Regions from separate parts of the Glutamicibacter sp. 2E12 genome, predicted to be linked through region 2. Evidence: riboswitches for the same ligand, from Rfam matches in the RefSeq annotation. Region 2 holds a riboswitch; each other region holds the start of a gene.
The links. Region 2 has a riboswitch for S-adenosylmethionine ahead of ACP3TE_RS08200 (acyl-CoA dehydrogenase family protein). Riboswitches for the same ligand answer to the same signal wherever they lie in the genome.

Region 1: linked by a shared signal. The riboswitch ahead of ACP3TE_RS03785 (O-acetylhomoserine aminocarboxypropyltransferase/cysteine synthase family protein) and the one ahead of ACP3TE_RS08200 (acyl-CoA dehydrogenase family protein) in region 2 are both predicted to bind S-adenosylmethionine.
Region 3: linked by a shared signal. The riboswitch ahead of ACP3TE_RS05845 (methionine ABC transporter ATP-binding protein) and the one ahead of ACP3TE_RS08200 (acyl-CoA dehydrogenase family protein) in region 2 are both predicted to bind S-adenosylmethionine.
Region 4: linked by a shared signal. The riboswitch ahead of ACP3TE_RS02735 (bifunctional o-acetylhomoserine/o-acetylserine sulfhydrylase) and the one ahead of ACP3TE_RS08200 (acyl-CoA dehydrogenase family protein) in region 2 are both predicted to bind S-adenosylmethionine.

What each region holds. Positions count from the first base shown of each region.
Region 1 covers NZ_CP188297.1:831,307-835,801, forward strand. Annotated here, with positions in the region: gene ACP3TE_RS03780 (cystathionine gamma-synthase) at 1-923, opposite strand, end outside; gene ACP3TE_RS03785 (O-acetylhomoserine aminocarboxypropyltransferase/cysteine synthase family protein) at 920-2,233, opposite strand; SAM riboswitch class I at 2,322-2,412, opposite strand; gene ACP3TE_RS03790 (LysR family transcriptional regulator) at 2,645-3,586, opposite strand; gene ACP3TE_RS03795 (DUF1852 domain-containing protein) at 3,710-4,495, shown strand, end outside.
Region 2 covers NZ_CP188297.1:1,751,027-1,755,521, reverse strand. Annotated here, with positions in the region: gene ACP3TE_RS08210 (MBL fold metallo-hydrolase) at 1-228, shown strand, start outside; gene ACP3TE_RS08205 (acyl-CoA dehydrogenase family protein) at 346-1,575, opposite strand; gene ACP3TE_RS08200 (acyl-CoA dehydrogenase family protein) at 1,604-2,830, opposite strand; SAM riboswitch class I at 2,881-2,971, opposite strand; gene ACP3TE_RS08195 (hypothetical protein) at 3,246-3,620, shown strand; gene ACP3TE_RS08190 (GntP family permease) at 3,696-4,495, opposite strand, start outside.
Region 3 covers NZ_CP188297.1:1,259,268-1,263,762, reverse strand. Annotated here, with positions in the region: gene ggt (gamma-glutamyltransferase) at 1-566, opposite strand, end outside; gene ACP3TE_RS05850 (NAD(P)H-binding protein) at 782-1,645, opposite strand; SAM riboswitch class I at 1,929-2,018, shown strand; gene ACP3TE_RS05845 (methionine ABC transporter ATP-binding protein) at 2,102-2,908, shown strand; gene ACP3TE_RS05840 (methionine ABC transporter permease) at 2,925-3,641, shown strand; gene ACP3TE_RS05835 (MetQ/NlpA family ABC transporter substrate-binding protein) at 3,685-4,495, shown strand, end outside.
Region 4 covers NZ_CP188297.1:589,451-593,945, reverse strand. Annotated here, with positions in the region: gene ACP3TE_RS02750 (CPBP family intramembrane glutamic endopeptidase) at 1-240, shown strand, start outside; gene ACP3TE_RS02745 (GNAT family acetyltransferase) at 259-675, shown strand; gene ACP3TE_RS02740 (VOC family protein) at 737-1,381, opposite strand; SAM riboswitch class IV at 1,554-1,673, shown strand; gene ACP3TE_RS02735 (bifunctional o-acetylhomoserine/o-acetylserine sulfhydrylase) at 1,765-3,108, shown strand; gene metX (homoserine O-acetyltransferase MetX) at 3,111-4,256, shown strand; gene ACP3TE_RS02725 (SGNH/GDSL hydrolase family protein) at 4,339-4,495, opposite strand, start outside.

The DNA of each region.
Region 1 (4,495 bases), 920 kb from region 2:
AGGATCCCGCCAAAGCCACGGCCGGCCGCGGACTGGGATTTGGCCAGTTCATGGCCCTGGTGGCGTTCCAGTCCCGGGTAGTAGACGCGGGTGACCTCGGGCTGGTCATCGAGCCAGCGGGCCAGGGTGGAGGCGGTAGCCCCGTGGCGTTCCATGCGCAGGCCCAGGGTCTTCAGCCCGCGGGCGGCCAGGTAGGAATCCTGCGGACCGGAGACCGCTCCCCCGGCGAACTGCTGGTAGCCCACGGCTTCGGCCAGGCTCTGCCCGCGGTGCAGGTGATCGGCCACGATGACCGCACCACCGAGCACGTCGGAGTGCCCGCCAATGTACTTGGTGGTGGAATGGACCACTGCGTGGGCGCCGAAATCCAGCGGCCGCTGCAGGTACGGGGTGGCGAAGGTGTTGTCCACCACCAGCAGGGCGCCGTGTTCGCGGGCGATGGCCGCCCACCCGGCCAGGTCGGCGATGCCCAGCAGCGGGTTGGACGGGGTTTCCACCCAGAGCAGCGCGGTGTTCGGGCGCAGCGCGGCGCGCACCGCATCCAGGTTGGTGATGTCCACCGCCGAAGAGGTGATCCCCCATTTGCCGTGCAGCTTGGAGATCAGCCGGTTGGTGCCGCCGTAGCCGTCGGCGCCCAGCACGATGTGGTCGCCCGGCTGAAGCACCGCGCGCAGCAGCGCATCTTCGGCCGCGATCCCCGAAGCGAAGGAGAAGCCGGCGGCGCCGCCTTCCAGCGCGGTGAGCTGGGATTCGAACCCGTTGCGGGTCGGGTTGGAGCCGCGCGAGTATTCGTGCCCGGCGCGCAGCACGTTGATGCCGTCCTGGATGAAGGTGCTGGTCTGGTAGATCGGCGGGATCACCGCACCGGTGTGCGGGTCCTTGTGCTGGCCGGCGTGGACGGCGAGGGTGTTGAAGCCGCTCATGCGAAACTCACTTCCTTGGTGCCGGCGGTGGCCTGGGTTGCGGCCAATGCAAGATCCAGCGATTGGGTGATATCTGCGAGCAGGTCGGCGGGGTCTTCCAGACCGACCGACAGGCGCAGGGTGGAGGTGTTCAGGCCGGCGTCGGCCAGCTGCTGCTCCGAGAGCCGGCAGTGCGTCATGGTCGCCGGGTGGGAGACCATGGTGCGGGTGTCCCCCACATTCGCGGCCAGGGAAATCAGCTTGAGCCCGTCGATCACCGGGGAAACCAGGGCCGGGTGGGCCAGCTCGATGGCCAGCACGCAGCCGGTGCCCTTCGGCGCCAGCGCCCGGGCCAGCTCGTGGCTGGGGTGCTCGGGCAGCGCGGGGTGGTGGATGGCGGCAATGCCCGGATACTCGGCAAGCGCGTCGATCAGCCTGGTGACGCTGCGCTGCACGTGGGCGGCGCGCACCGGCAGGGTTTCGATTCCGGCCAGGATTCCCTGGGCGCTGGCCGGGGCCAGGGTCGGGCCCAGATCGTGCAGGAACTTGGAGCGCACCAGCATTGCGTAGGCGGCCGGTCCGTGGCGCTCAAGCAGCGAGGTGTTGTTCAGACGCACCCGCGGGGCGGCGATCTGCGGCCAGCGGGCGGCATCGGAGAAGTCGAATTTCCCCGAGTCCACCACGACCCCACCGAGCACCGAGCCGTGTCCGGCCAGGCCCTTGGTGGCCGAGTGCACCACGATGTCGGCACCGAGTTCCAGCGGGCGCACATTCAGCGGGGTGGCCAGGGTGTTGTCCACTACCACCGGGATGTTGTGCTCGTGGGCGATCGCCGCAATGGCCGGGATATCGGCCACGGTGCACAGCGGGTTGGAGACCGACTCCAGGAAGAACGCCCGGGTGTCCGACTCAATGGCCGCAGCCCAAGCCAAAGGATCGGCCTGGTCGACAAAGCTGACGCGGATCCCGAAGTCGGCGAAGGTGTCGGTGAGCAGGTCCACGGTGCCGCCGTAGAGCGAGGAGGAAGCCACGATGTGCTTGGGTCCCTGGGTCAGGGCCAGCAGGGACAGGGCGACGGCGGACTGGCCGGTAGCGGTGGCTACCGTCTGGGCCCCGCCTTCCAGCGCGGCCACGCGCTGCTCGAGGATCGAGACAGTGGGGTTGCCGGTACGCGAGTAGGTGAAGCCGGCCTGGCGCAGCGCGAACTTCTCGATCGCTTCGGCATGCGATTGGAATTGGTAGGCTGCAGAATTGTGCAATGGCGGCAGCATCGGGCGGAAGTCTCCGCTCGGGCGGTACCCTGCGTGCACCGCGTCGGTTCCTTGGCTCATAGCTCCTCCTCGATTCTCTGCGAGGGAGTGCACCGATTGGCGTCGTGTGGCAACACGAAGCGCAACGCGCAAAAACGCGTTCGGAACTGCTCCATCGTTCCTGGCATTAGCACCTTTCGGTTTCCCGATGGTTGCTGCGACGTCAACGAGCCAGATCTCTTAGTCGCTCTTGATGGTTTGTTGTTCTTCCATGGTTGGCCATGGGCTGCGAGGGGTGCAAGCGCTATCGGGCGGCCGGCTTCATACAAGGCCGCCAAGCTTCATATGTCGTGCACTTGTCATGATGACGCGGTGGCTGGCGCCACTTTATGACGCACCAAAATGAGAAAAACCCCGAGACTTTCAAGGTTTTCCCGGAAGTTTATGACGATGGAGCGGCACTCGATGACCGGGGGTTACGCTGTTGGCGGCTCAGCCGAGCACTTCCACCCCGAAGCTGGCCACCACTGCGCGGACTTCTTGCAGGTAGCGCTGAGCCTGGTCGGTGAGCGGGATCGCGGCGTGATCGATCCAGCCGATCTCGATGCGCTCGTCGATGTCCAGCGGGATGGCAACGATGGATGGATCCAGCTCGTCGCTGATGATGCCGGTGGAGATCGTGTACCCTCCCAGGCCGATCATCAGGTTGAAGATGGTCGCACGGTCCGAGACTTGGATTTCCCGCTGGCTGGAGCGTGTGGAGAGCACTTCCTCGGCGAAGTAGAACGAGTTGTTCGCGCCTTGATCGAAGGTCAGCCGGGGCAGGTTTTCGAGGTCTTCGAGGGTGACCTGGTCACGGGTGGCCAGCGGGTTGCTGCGCGAGATGAAAATGTGCGGATCGGCCAGGAACAGCGGGTGGAAGACCAGCCGCGATTCGCGCAGCAGCTTGTCGATGACCTTCCGGTTGAAGTCGTTGCGGTACAGGATCCCGATGTCGCTGCGCAGCGTGCGCACGTCCTCGATGATCTGCTCGGTGCGGGTCTCGCGCAGCGAAAACTGGTATTCCTCGGCTCCACTGGCCTGCACCATCCGGACAAACGCATCCACCGCAAAGGAGTAGTGCTGGGTCGAGACGCCCAGCAGTCGTCTGGCGGAAGGGCGGCCGAGGTAGCGGTGCTCAAGAAGCTCCACCTGCTCGAGCACCTGCCGGGCGTAGCCCAGGAATTCTGCGCCTTCGGCGGTGAGCGTCACTCCCCTGGCCGAGCGCACCAGCAAGGTGCGCCCCACCCGCGATTCGAGCTCCTTCATCGCCGCCGACATGCTGGGCTGCGCGACGTAAATCAAGTCGGCGGCAGCCGAGATGGACCCCTCGGAGGCTACCGCCACGAAATAGCGCAGCTGCTGCAGCGTCAAGCCATTTGTTCCCTGAACCATAGCCAGAGTCTATATCAATCCATAGTTATATCGAGTTACCTGATATCAAGAATCACCCTGCATGATTGACGCAACGACTTCCCCTCGGCCCACCACGGTCCCCTCAGAAACAGATTGGCCATCATGGCAGACGCGTTGACCTTCAGCATTAGCACCACTAAATTCGACGAGAATTACTCCCCTTCGACAAATTCGCGCACCACCACGAACTTCGCCAATTTGGCGCGTGGAGAGCGCCGCGAAGAGAACCTGAACAATGCTTTAACAATGATCAACCGCCGCTTCAATTCCCTGGTTCACTGGGACAATCCCCAGGGAGACCGCTATGCGCTGGAATTGGAAATCATTTCTGCCAATGTGCATTTCACTGCCGATAATAACTACCAGAAGTTTCCCCTTTTAGAAGTCCTTGAAACCACGATCGTGGATAAACTACTAGGCACTCGAACCCAGGGAATAGTCGGCAATAATTTTTCTTCTTATGTCCGCGATTACGACTTCAGCGTAGTGCTTCCAGCCTCATGTAATGACAGCGGAGCTCCGGTGCTGCCAGAAGATTTTGGTGATCTCCATGGACAGCTCTTCCAACATTTTTTGAACTCACAGGCATACCGTGAACGTTTTGCCCAGCTGCCGGTGATCTGCATCAGCGTCTCGACTTCCAAGACCTATTTCCGCACCGGCAACAGCCATCCAGTGCTCGGTTTGGAATACCAGCAGGACGAAAATTCATTGACCGATGCGTACTTCGGGAAAATGGGCTTGAGCGTCCGCTACTTCATGCCGCCAGGTGCCGTGGCACCGCTGGCGTTCTACTTCCGCGGTGACCTGCTCAACGACTACACCAATCTGCAGCTGATCAGCCTGATCAGCACCATGGAGACCTTCCAGAAGATCTACCGCCCCGAG
Region 2 (4,495 bases):
GAAGCGAGCATGGGACATCATCGGCGCGCGCACACCACCGCAGAAGACGCAGGTCGAATCGCCCAGCGGGCTGGAGCACGGAACTTGGCGCTGCATCATTTGGTTCCCGCTGGATCTGGAATGGAAGTTTGGCAGCGGGCTTCGAAACAGTTCTCTGGCGGCCTCTTCGTGCCCCGCGACTTGGATATCTTCCATATCGCAAGTGGCACGGTTACCCAGGTGCGCTAGGGCCAAGGCCGGCAGCTATCCGTCAGGCGACTGGAACGATGGTCGATCGATTGCCCCGGGACTACGACCACGGGCCCAGCATCGGCAAAGAATGCTGGACCCGCAAAATCAAGGAATCTACTTTGATGCACCAATCGCCCACACGCGCGGAAGCTCGGTGCCATTGACCGCCAGGTCGCCAATCAACCTCGCCTTGAACACCCAGGGGTTGTGGTTGCCGGCGGTACGGGCATTGCGCCAGTGCCGGTCCAGGTTCTTGGTAACGCTCGTGGCGCTGGCGGCCAGCGCATCGAAAGCGTGGGTGATTGCGTTGAGGACCAATGGCGTGAGCACCACCTGCGCCTGGGCGCTGGCCAGCTCTGCCGCATCGTTGGCTGCTTCGTCCTCTTCCCCGGTCACCTCGCCGGTGTGCAGCGCCTGCGCAGTTTCATAGGCTCCCTGCAATGCCGTCGACACTCGTTCCACCGTTGCCGCGGCAGCGAAGGCCGCCGCGGAGACCTCGCCGATCACCTGCAGCAGCTGCGGGTCTTCGGCCGCCACATTGGCCGCGGCATGGCTGAAGGTCCGCTTGCGCGCCTTCAGCTCGGCGGCGAAGTCGCGCTCGGCTGCTTTGGCGGAGCCGGCCAGGACAGCGAGCAGCACCTGCTGGTAGAAAGCTGTCTGGTACTTGAAACGCGTATCGAAGTCGATGAGGTCTTCTTCGGCGACAATCGCGTCGGTGAAGGTGGAGGTGCCGGTGCCCGTGGTGCGCTGGCCGAAGCCATCCCAGTCATCGGCCAGCTCGACGCCGCGCTGGTGGCGGTTGACTGCGGCGATCACGCGCTTTCCGGTGTCGGTGCGCTCTGCGTAGGTATCGAGCCAGTCGGCGAAGATCGAGCCGGTGGAGTAGTACTTGGTGCCGTTGAGCTTGAATCTTCCCTCGCCGTCCGGGGTGACCTTGGTGATCACGTCCCCGACCTTGACGGTGCCGACCTCGGTCCAGGAGTTGCCCACCAGTTCTCCCGCCACGAAGCGGGCCAGCCACTTGTCGCGCCCCGGACCGGGGGCCGCAACCAGACGGTCCTCGACGAAGGCGAAGTGCGCGCGCAGCGCTTGGGCAATATTGGAATCCGCCGCCGCGAGATCCACGAAGAGCTCGAAGAGTTCGGGCAGCGTAGCACCGGCACCCCCGTGCGATTCCGGGACCCGAACCGCGCCAAAGCCGGCAGCGGCCAGGTCCGCGACCTGCTGGAAGGGCAATTCGCCGGTGCGGTCGCGTTCAGCTGCACCCTGCGCAATGCGCGCGAAGAGCGGTGCGAAGCGGTTTTTGAGGCCTGCGAGTCGATTGCCAGTTGCAAGTACAGTCATCGTTCAGTCCAATCCGGGAGAAGTTTTCTTAGGTGTACAGCGAGAGCGGCTGGGACTCTCCGCGCAGGAAGTAGGCGCCGACCTCGATCTTCTTGTAGTCCACTGGGTCGTGCAGCGAATGGGTGCGCACATTGCGCCAGTACAGGTCCAGACCCACCGAGTTCGCAGTCGAAGATGAACCGGTCACCTCGAAGATCCGGTTCGCCACATCCACTCCCACCTCAGTGGAGACCACCTTGGCTTCAGCAATTTCCACGGCCAACGCCGCTCGTTCGGGCTGGGTGACTTCCCCGGCCTTCGAGAGCAGGGCATCGAATTTCCGGCCCAGCTTCTCGGTCAGCGCCGCCACTGCTGCAGTGCGGGCTTTGAGCTCTCCGACGGTGCGCTGGAAGATCGGGTCCTGCGAGTAGGTCTCTGCCTGCGAGAACAGCCAGGCGTTCTTGCGGCCCAGCAAGATCTGCTTGCCGCGCTCCAGTGCTCCCTGGGCGATGCCCAGGTAGAAGTTGGCGAAGGCCAACTGGATACCGGGGGTAAGCAGGGTGGAGACCGGTTCATCGGTGACGAATCCCAGCAAGTCCCCTGCTTCGAGCCGCACGTTGTGGAACTTCAAGGAATTCGACGCGCTCAGCCGCTGTCCCAGGTAGTCCCAGTCGTCAACGATTTCCAAGCCATCGATATCGCGTGGCAGAACCAACGCGAGAATCTGCCCGTCGTATTCTCCGCCCTGGACCAGCGCGTTGATGACGATGACCTCGCCAACACCGGAACCCGTGGAGAATCGCTTGGCTCCATTCAGTCGGTAGCCGTCCCCTTCGGCGCTCAGCGTCAAATCCGGATCAACTGGATTCACCGAATCGCCCCAGAGCCAGCCACCTTCCACGGTGCGCTGCCACCATGCCCCTTGCGCTTCTGCTGGGGCGTAGAACGCAATGCCGGACTGGTTGATGTAGTGGTAAGCCAGCAACTGCGAGATGGAGCCATCAGCTGCGGCCAGTATGCGGACCGCTTCGAAAGCCGCTTCCCAATGGGCTCCGGCTCCGCCGAATTCTGCAGGCACCAAGAGATTGAGCAACCCGGCTTCGCGCAGCAGCTGCACTTCGGCGAAAGGCTGGGCGTTCTTTCGGTCGCGTTCGAGCGCGTCAGCCGCCAGCTTGTCAGCTACTTGCTGGGCGACGTCGCGCCAATGAGCCAGTTCAGCTTCATCAGCAGTGCCGGTGTAGGGCACGCGCGGCAATTGGGTATCCAGTACAGTCATCTTCGTTCTCCTCTTGGGCTATGGATTCCGAAGGATGCAGAAAATCTGCGGATCCATCGAACCTGGCGTTAGCACTACCTGCGGAGTGCAGGCTTGCTGCGGCGTCTCGGAGCCAGGCCTCTCAGCCGCTCTGGATGGGTTGTGCTCCGAGTCAAGCATTACTGGCAGGTCCTCGGGAAGGGCGCTGTCATGCGGAGGAACAGCAGGACAAAATACGTCATCTTCGCGCCTTCGCCCTGCCGGAAAACGGGCGGATAAGACGTCATATGACCTTCGCATGACGCAATTGGCATGCTGGAACTGGATTTCAAAGGCGTTCCCCTAGGCATCGATTGGGAACACAGCGTGGATCAGGGCACTTCCATGCGACCGCATTGAATGGCCATTCAAGATCAATCGGCAGAAGAGGCGGCAAGTGGATCCAGCAGGCGTGATTGCCTTCATGTTCGGGTTGCTGAGCATAACGCTGGTCGCAGCGTTCCTCGCCCCGATGGCACGGGACCGGAAGCTCGCTCGCAATGCGGCGATCGGCATCAAGACGCGCCACACCTTGGCCAGCGATGGGGCCTGGCTCGCCGGGCATCAGCAGGCTGCGCCCCTGCTTGCCGCGGCTTCCTGGGCCGGTTGGGCGGCATTGGCCAGCGCAGCAGTTCTCTGCCTGCTGGGCCAATTCGGTTTCGCCTTCGCCGCGACCGGAGCCGGCTACCTGGCCGCCATCGCGTTGCTGGTGATCTCGACTGCCACAGCGAATAAGGCCGCGCGGAGCTTCCCGGCGGCAGGCCTGGGCTAATCCAGCACTGCTTAAAGCAACGGATCGCGCCATCTGCCGATGGCGCGATCCGTTGCTTTCTTGGAAGGCGTGCTGCTAAAGCAGTACGGCTCCCAGGACCAGTACAGTCAGGAAACCCGCGGTGCCCTGGATGGCGGTAGCCACGCTCAGGGTCTTGTAGGCGGTGATCACCGGAATGCGGCTGAGCTGCGAGACGACCCAGAAGTAGGAGTCGTTGGCGTGCGAGACAACCATCGCACCGGCGCCTACTGCCAATACGGATAGCACCATGCCCAGCTCCGAACCCAAGCCCAGGGAGCCGAGCATCGGAGCGACCAGCGCGGAAGTGGTCACCATTGAGACGGTGGACGAGCCCTGGGCGGACTTCAATGCAGCGGCGATCAGGAATGGCACAGCCAGGCCCAAGCCCAGTCCGCTGAGTGAATCCGAAAGAATCGTGGTCAGATCCGACGCGGCCAGGACCGCGCCGAAGCCGGCGCCGGCACCGGTGATCAGCAAGATCGGAGCAGCGGTGCGTACAGCTTCGTTCATCTGCTCATTGAAGACCGCCAGCTTGCTGCCACCGCTCAAAAGAAAAGTCGATGAGATCAAGCCGAAGATCAGCGCAATAACTGGCGTCCCCAGGAAGGAAAGGATTTCCAGGGCAGCGCCTTCGCCAATCGGGTGCGAGGGCAGCTTCGCAATGGATGCGGCACAGATCAGCACCAGCGGAACCAGGATCGGCATGAAGGCTAGCGCCGGGCTGGGCAATTTTCCGAAGCTTGCACGCAGCTGCTCATAGTCGAGTTCGGAGATGTCATTGTGGTCGTCGCTTGGCAACGGGGTCCATTGGGACTTGTTGAAGCGGCTGGCGTAGGCCAAGCCGGCAAGTGCCG
Region 3 (4,495 bases), 490 kb from region 2:
TCGCGGAACGTCTCGTCGATGACAAAGCCGCGTGAAGCGATCTGGGTTGCCGGCCGCAGAACCTGTTTCAGGTTCTGCGAACCCCAATTATCCAGTGCGCGCTGCCAGGTGGCCACTGTCCCGGGCACGCCTACTGCCACACCACTGGTGACCAGTTCCGGGGTGAAGTTATACGGTTCGCCGGTTCCAGGATCGATGAAGGCATCATGCCCAATGCCTGCCGGGGCGGTTTCGCGGCCGTCGATGGTGCTGACCTTGCCCGACTTCGCATCGTAGTGCATGAAGTATCCGCCGCCGCCAATGCCTGCGCTATAGGGTTCGGTGACGCCCAGTGCCGCCGCGGTTGCCACAGCCGCATCGACAGCGTTGCCTCCCTTGCGCAGGATTTCGATGCCGGCAGCGGTGGCTTCCGGATCGACCGACGAGACTGCGCCTCCAGTGCCGATGGCGGTCGGGTCCTTCTGGGTGTGCCGTGGTTCGGCGCTCGCCGGAAGCGCTGAGAAAGCTCCCAGGCCCAAGGCGATGGCTGCCGCGCAGGCAACTGATCTTAAACGTACTCGTGGCATGCTTTGATCTCCTCTGCAGGTGGGGATGAAGTATGCGCAAATTTACGGGAGCGGGAACTCGCCGCGCGGTTGTGACACGCAGCACCATGGGTTTGCGCGGCAATTTCGGCATTGCCGCGCGAATATTCCGGGTTGTGACGCGTTAAAGCGGCGGGCAGGCACCGCGGCCTCGATCGCCGCCAATGCCTGCCCGCTGGAACCCTAGTGCACCTGGGCTACTTGTCCAGGTTGTCCTTGATGACTTTGCCCAAGGAAGCCGGGGCGCGGCCGATCAGCTGAGCCAGCTCCCCGGAGTCCACTTCCAGCGCTCCTTCTCGAATGCGCATGTCGGTATCGACGAGGATGTGCGCGAACGGTCCGGGGACGCCGGCATCAGCGTAGATCTTTTCCAGTTGCCCTGGATCCATTTCCTGGTAGGCGATGTCCTGGCCGGCGGCAGCGCCAACCGCGCCAGCAAGCTGGGCGAGGGTGAATGGCTTATCGCTGCCCAGCTCGTAGATCCTGCCGTTCTGGTCCTCCTCGGAAAGCAGCACGGCCGCAGCGGCATCCGCATAGTCTGCACGGGCGGCAGCGCTGATCTTGCCATCGCCGGCGGCACCGAGCACCGTGCCGCTGTTGAGGTAGCCCATCAGCTGGTCGGTGTAGTTCTCGATGTACCATCCATTGCGCAACAGCACGTAGTCGATGCCGGATCCGGCCAGCAGCCGTTCGGTGGCGATGTGCTCGTCGGCGAGCTTCATGCCGCCGGACAGGGCGTTGGCAATTGAGGTGTAGGCGATCAGCGAGACATCCACGTGCTTGGCCGCGTTGATGACGTTCTCATGCTGGGCAACGCGCTGGCCCACCTCGCTGGCCGAAATCAGCAGCAGCTTGTCTATGCCTTCGAGTGCGGACACGAGAGTTGGCTGGGCGTTGTAATCGGCAACGCGGGTTTCCAGGCCTTTGCCTGCCAGTGGTTCCAGCTTCTGCTCGGAGCGGCCAATGGCGACCAGATCACCGGCATTCGCCCCGCGCGCCAGCAGCGCGTCGATGACTAGATTTCCAAGCTGTCCGGTGGCACCGGTAATTGCGATCTTCATGGGGTCCTCTCGTTGGTCTGCATCTGCTACAACCACCGTAGGCATCGCTGAATTCCCCACCCAAGATTGCTGGCACAAGCCAGCGAGAGATGGGCAGAAACTGCAAGGCTTTCGTCACAAAGAGGGGAAGTAGCGAAATGTGTCAGATTGCTACGTGGATTATTGCGTGATTTCAGCGTGGATCCGTCCGGACTATGACTTGATGACGCCGATTGAAGTAACGTTTGCCGGCCTGCGGGCGTGGACTCCAGACTTGAATTGTTCGGCTCGTACAACCGAACGCACACCATCCAGAGCGACTGAGAGATCTGGCTCAACGACGTCGCAGCAACCACCCGAGAGGGAGCGGTGCTACAGCCAGAACCGATGGAGTACTTTCACTTCGCGACGGAAAATCTGTGGAACGCAGATGATTTTCGCGAAGTGCGCTCCGCATAACCAAGCACCAAGGGAGCGATGATGATTCGTCTTGAAAACGTAACGACCGCCTTCGGCAAGGGCCAAGATCAATTCACGGCCGTCAAGGATGTCTCGCTGGAAATCCAGGCCGGAACCATCCATGGAATTATCGGATTTTCCGGTGCAGGAAAGTCAACGCTATTGCGCAATATCAATTTGCTGCAGCGTCCCACGTCGGGCCAGGTCATCGTGGATGGCGTCGAACTGACCGGGCTCAGTGAAGGAGACCTGCGAAAGCAGCGTCATGAGATCGGGATGATCTTCCAGCACTTCAACCTGCTGAACAATCGCACCGCGCAACAGAACGTCGAGCTGAATCTGAAGTTCGCTGGTGTTCCGAAAAAGCAACGCCGTGAACGTGCGCTGGAAGCGCTGTCCATAGTGGACCTCGCTGACAAGGCTGCCGCCTATCCAGGACAGCTTTCGGGCGGCCAGAAACAGCGCATCGCCATTGCCCGCGCGCTGGTCACCGAGCCCAAGGTCCTGCTGTGCGATGAGCCAACCAGTGCCGTGGATCCTAGAACGACAACGTCGGTGCTGCAATACCTCAGTGACATCAACGCCAGCCTTGGCATCACCACAGTCATCGTCACCCACGAGATGAACGTTATTAAGGCCATTGCCGACAAGGTTTCGGTCATGGAAGACGGAGCGGTAGTTGAAGAGTTCGCCCTGAGTTCGTTGCGAGAACCAGGCTTTGAACCAGTGACGCCAATCGGCCGCTACCTGATCAGTGACGAACTCACGCTTAACCGCCAGCCAAAGCAGGACCAAGCCGTCGCTGCCACCGTAGCCCGCGTATAGAGAACCTGGATTACCAATGAATTTCACGTCAGTAGTGCTAGCCACGAGCAACGGCAACGCAGCAGCTTTCAGTTTTGACCGCATCATCGAACTTGCCCCGGAAATCTGGGTCGCCATGGCGCAGACCTTTGCGATGCTGCTGGTTTCCATCCCGATCGCGATTCTCCTGGGAACCCCGCTGGGCATTTGGCTTTACTCGATGTCTCCCAACGGTTTGCGCCCACGTCCGCGACTGCACCGAATCGTTGACGGGCTGGTCAATACAATCCGTTCCTTCCCATTCCTCATCCTGCTGATCGCCATCATCCCGTTCACCCGATTCGTTGTGGGAACTACCATTGGCACCGCGGCGGTTATCGTTCCGCTGACCATCAACGCGATCCCCTATTTCGCCCGGTTCGTGGAGCAGAACATCAGCCAGCTTGGCAATGGCGTTGTCGAAGCAGCACAGGCCATGGGCGCCACCCGGGGACAGATCATCCGTGAAGTGCTGCTGATCGAAGCCAAGCCTGCACTGCTGTCTTCCATCACCATCATGACCGTCAGCTTCATCTCGTATTCGGCCATGGCCGGACTGGTCGGCGGAGGCGGTATCGGCGACTTCGCAATCCGCTACGGCTACTACCGCTATGAAACCGGAGTCATGCTGCTAGCCATCGTGTTGATGATCCTGCTGGTGCATGCAGTTCAGTTCGTCGGAACTCGGCTATCGCGCGCCGCTGACAAGCGCTAAACACAAAACCCGCTCAACTCGCATTTCAGCAAAGGACAACACCATGGCATTCTCTCGCCGCACCTTCTTAACTTTCACCGCCGGCTCCGCCGCACTCCTCGCGCTGGCTTCTTGCGGCCTGGCAGGTGGACAGGCCGCCGGCACCGGTGACAAGACCATCAAGGTTATTGTCACCGAATCTGCCCCATCGCAGGAACCAACCAAAATCGCACAGAAGCTGCTGGCCGAAAAGGGCTGGACTCTGGAGGCTACCTATGTCACCGACATCGTGCAGCCGAACCACGTGGTGTCCAATGGCGAATACGATGCCAACTTCTTCCAGCACGGCGCTTACCTGGAACAGTTCAAGAAGGATCAGAACGTCGACGTGGAGCCGGCCTTCTACATGTACAGCTCGCCTGCCGGCGTGTATTCGAAGAAATACGACGACATCAAGGACCTGCCCAACGGTGCGACCATCGCACTGCCTGTGGATACCGCCAACAACGGACGCGCGCTGGCCCTGTTGGATAAGGCCGGTGTCCTGAAGGTAGCTGAGGGCAAGAGCGTGATTCACTTGTCGCAGAACGACATCCTGGAGAACCCCAAGGGCTTCAAGTTCGTTGAGGTAGATCAGCAGTCGCTCTCAAAGACCCTGCCTGACGTGGATGCCGGGTTCCTTTTCGCCCGGCTCGGCGCCGAGATCGGACTGAACCCGAAGGACGCACTGCTCTTTGAAGAGGAAGAAGAAGCGCTCCCGTACATCAACATCATCGGCGCAAAGCCAGGGTTTACGGACACCGAAAAGGGCAAGGCGCTGGAAGAGGCCTACCACTCCGATGAGGTGCGCGAATGGTACGCGAGCTACCTCGACG
Region 4 (4,495 bases), 1.2 Mb from region 2:
AAGAAATTGAAGCTGGGCCTGTGGAGCACGATTATTGGTTCTGCGATGATCCGAGGCAGCTACCACCTGTACCAGGGGGTGGGGCCGATGATCGGCAATATGCTCATGGGCGTCGTCTTCGGCTGGGTATACCAGAAGTACGGGCGGGTGATGCCGCTGGTTATCGCGCACTTCCTGCTTGATGCCATCGGCTTCGTGGGATACGCCTTGGTCGGGCCGGCCATCGGAATCGGCCAGTAGCGCCGGTAAGCTGAGCCAATGCAGATTACCGTGCTGCGCGAAGAGGACCTTCGCCAAGCAGTTGAATTGTGGGAAGCAACTGGGCTGACTCGTCCGTGGAATGATGCGCTCGCCGACGCCCGACGGGCTTTGGCCGAGCCTACTTCCACGGTGCTGTCCATCGTTGAGAACGATCAACTCATGGCTACTGCGATGGTTGGCCATGATGGCCACCGAGGTTGGCTCTACTATGTTGCGGTGGATCCGTGCCGGCAGGGCAACGGCCTGGGAAGGGCGCTGGTGGATGCCGCTGTCCTGTGGCTGCGGGATCTCGGCGTGCCCAAGGTGCAGCTCATGGTCCGCGAGGAGAACTCTGCCGTCATCGATTTCTATGAACGGCTGGGCTTCGAAGACCAGCACGTCGCGGTCCTGGGGAAGCGGCTGGACCGGCCTTAACGAAAAGAAAGTAGGTGGGGACGCCATTGTCCCCGCCTACTTGCGATCTCTGCGGAACTGTTTACAGCACCACGGTTCCGGACTCGGTCTCAAAGGTAACCGACATGATGCCCGGAGTGCCATTCGGCGCTTCATATTGCATGGTGACAGCGCCCAAATTGACGTTCTGCGGCTGGCCCAGCCAATCCAGCACCCGTTCACGCGAGCCGGCGATGGCGATCTGGCTGATGGCGCCGGCAGGTTCCAGCGCCTTGGACGGATGCAGCTCCTCGGATCCTTCATCCCAGGAAATCAGGTACGGGCACTGCGGATCGGCGATCAGGCCCTTGATGCCAATCTGCTGCCAGGTCAGTTCGCGGCCATCAGGGAACTTCCGGTTGCCCGGCACCGACTTGCGGCCCAAGCGGTCTTCGGCACTGGATAGATCTTCCACCGAGACGCACCAGCCCATCCAGCCGCCGCCGAGCTCCGAACGGGCGCGAACCGCCTGTCCGAAGGGTGCCTTGTCGCTGGCCGGGTGGTTCAGGACTTCAACCACCTCCAGGTACTGGCCATGCTTGAGCGGGAAGATGACATTGCGTGTTCCGAATCGTGGATGCACGCCGCCCTTGACGAATTCCAGTCCAAGGGACTCGGAGATTCTTTCAGCGGTTGGCAACAGCCCGTCCGGGCCGCATGCATAACTTACGTGATCTAGCCTCATCATGTGCCCATCATGGCAACATGTGATGCGAGTCTCTACTTAGGCACACCTAAGTGCCGTGATGCTATCGAATACTCTGCGATGAACCTGCAATATTCGCGAAATATGACCGATTGAGTCCAATGACGAGCCCTTGCGTTGCAAAGATCTTCGGTTTTCGGGCAAACTGGTACCAGGTCATGAGTCCCAGTAACAAGCCCCGGCTTACTGGGCGGCAACCCTCCAACCGCGGTGGGGTGCCCCGGGTGAAGACCTGGCCCTTGAACGCACAAGGCATCAAGGACAAGCGCGGGTTACCCCTGGAAGTCGTCACGATATGGTGCTTCCTGTCGGTGTCTTTTCAGTGGCGTACCCCCATAGTCATGAAACGCTATTTGGAGGAAACCATGAGCAATAACTGGTCATTTGAAACCCGTCAGATCCACTCCGGCCAGACCCCGGATCCGACGACCGGAGCACGGGCTCTCCCGATTTTCCAAACCACCTCTTTCGTCTTCCCCAGCGCCCAGAGCGCTGCTGCACGTTTCGCGCTGCAGGAACTGGAGCCGATCTACACCCGTATCGGCAACCCGACCACCGACGCGGTGGAAACCCGCATCGCTGACCTGGAGGGCGGCGTTGGAGCACTGCTGCTCTCCTCGGGACAGGCTGCCACCACTTTCGCTATCTTGAATTTGGCCGAAGCCGGCGACCACCTGGTGGCCAGCCCCAGCCTGTATGGCGGAACCCAGAACCTGCTCAAGCACACGCTCAAGCGCCTGGGCATCGAGGTCACCTTCGTTTCGGACCCGGACAACCTGGATGATTGGCGTGCCGCGGTGCGTCCGAACACCAAGGCCTTCTTCGGGGAAACCATCTCCAATCCGCGACAGGACGTCCTGGACATCGAGGGCATCTCGGCGATCGCCCACGAAGCTGGCGTGCCGCTGCTGGTGGACAACACCCTGGCCACCCCGTACCTGATCCGCCCGATCGAGTGGGGTGCGGATATCGTGATCCATTCGGCCACCAAGTTCCTTGGCGGCCACGGCAATGCCATTGCCGGTGTCATCGTGGACTCGGGCAACTTCGACTTCGCCAAGGACGCCGACCGCTTCCCGGGCTTCAACACCCCGGACGAGTCCTACAACGGCCTGGTCTTCGCCCGCGACCTGGGTGTCAACGGCATCCTGGGCGCCAATCTGGCCTACATCCTCAAGGCCCGCGTGCAGTTGCTGCGCGATTTGGGTTCTTCGGTTGCGCCGTTCAACGCGTTCTTGATCGCGCAGGGCCTGGAAACCTTGTCGCTACGCATTGAGCGCCACGGCCAGAATGCCGTAGAAGTTGCCAATTGGCTCGAAGCCCGCGAGGAAGTGCAGAAGGTCGCTTACGCAGGCCTGAAGTCCTCGCCTTGGCATGAGCGTGCGCAGAAGTACAGCGATCAGGGCGCCGGCTCGATCATCGCGTTCGAACTGGAGGGCGGTTCGGAAGCCGGCCAGGCCTTCGTGGACGCACTGGTATTGCACTCCAATGTCGCGAACATCGGCGACGTGCGCTCCTTGGTCATCCACCCGGCCTCCACCACCCATGCCCAGCTCTCCGAAGCGGAGCAGGTTGCGGCCGGCGTGAGCCCGGGACTGGTGCGGCTGAGCGTCGGACTGGAGAATATCAAGGATATTCTGGCCGATCTGGAACTGGGCTTCCAAGCTGTTGCAGCCCTCGAGAACAAGGAACTGCAGGAAACCCTCTAGGCATGGCATCCATTGTGACTACTGAAGATACTCTGCGCGCCGAAGAGCTCGCCGGCGGACAAGACGGCATTTTGCGCCGTAAGTCCGTGGGGGAGCACCACTTCGAATTCGGTGGATTCCTTCCGGACGTGGTGCTGGCCTATGAAACGTGGGGGACGCTAGCAGCTGATGGCTCCAACGCGGTGCTGGTGATGCATGCGCTCACCGGTGACGCCCACGTTGCGCAAGGCGATTCGCAAAGCGCCGGCTGGTGGGAAGAGCTCGTAGGCCCCGGCGCCACGGTTGACACCAATGAGTACTTTGTCGTGTCCATCAACATGGTGGGTGGTTGCAATGGTTCCACCGGCCCCTCGTCCTTGGGCGACCAGGGCCTGCCCTACGGTTCGAGCTTTCCCTTCGTCACCATCAAGGACTCGGTGCGCCTTGAAGCGCGGCTGGCCAAGCAACTGGGAATCGATTCCTGGCATGCGGTCATTGGCGGTTCGATGGGCGGTGCGCGCGCGTTGGAATACGCCGTCGAGTTCCCCGACCAGGTCAAGAACCTCGTAGTGATGGCCTCGAGCGCGCAGGCGACTGCCGAGCAAATTGCCTTTGCACAGGTGCAAACCCAATCCATCCGGTTGGATCCGCACTTCTGCAATGGCGACTACTACGGCAACGATGCGCGCCCGGACGCCGGTCTTGGCTTGGCTCGCCGCCTGGCCCACATCACCTATCGTTCCGAGGCCGAGCTTGAAACCCGTTTCTCGCGCAACCCGCAGGATGGCGAGAAGCCAACGGGTCTGCTCGAGGGGCCTCGCGGGCGGTACCAGGTGGAAAGCTATCTTGACCATCAGGCCAGCAAGTTGGTGAATCGTTTCGATGCCAACAGCTACCTGGTGCTCACCGAGGCGCTGATGAGCCATGATGTGGCTCGCGGCCATGAATCCCTGGAAGCCGCCTTGGCGCGACTGGCGAAGGTCAACGTGGTGGTTGCCGCGGTAACCACTGACCGGTTGTACTTTCCTGAGCAGTCAGTGAAGCTGGCTTCGTCGCTGGCCAAGCCAAAACCGGTGCACTACATTGATTCGCCGATTGGCCACGATGGATTCCTGACCGATGCCACGCAGCTCGATGGCGTGCTTCGGACCTTGGTGTTCGGAGACTGAACCCCGGAAGGGGCTCGGGAAGATTTCAAAGCCTGAAGCAGTTCCGCCAGTAGTCGGTGGAACTGCTTCAGGCTTTTCATGCCTACTTGGCGCTGTCGCCGGCGCCGAGCGAGTCGTTTGGCTTGGTCTGCGCAAACGGCGTGGCCGAGGGCCGTTTCGGGGTGATGCCGTCGCCGGAGGACTGGTGGCGCAGGCGGCGCAATACCCAGGGAGCAAGATGCTCGCGCGCCCACTGCAGA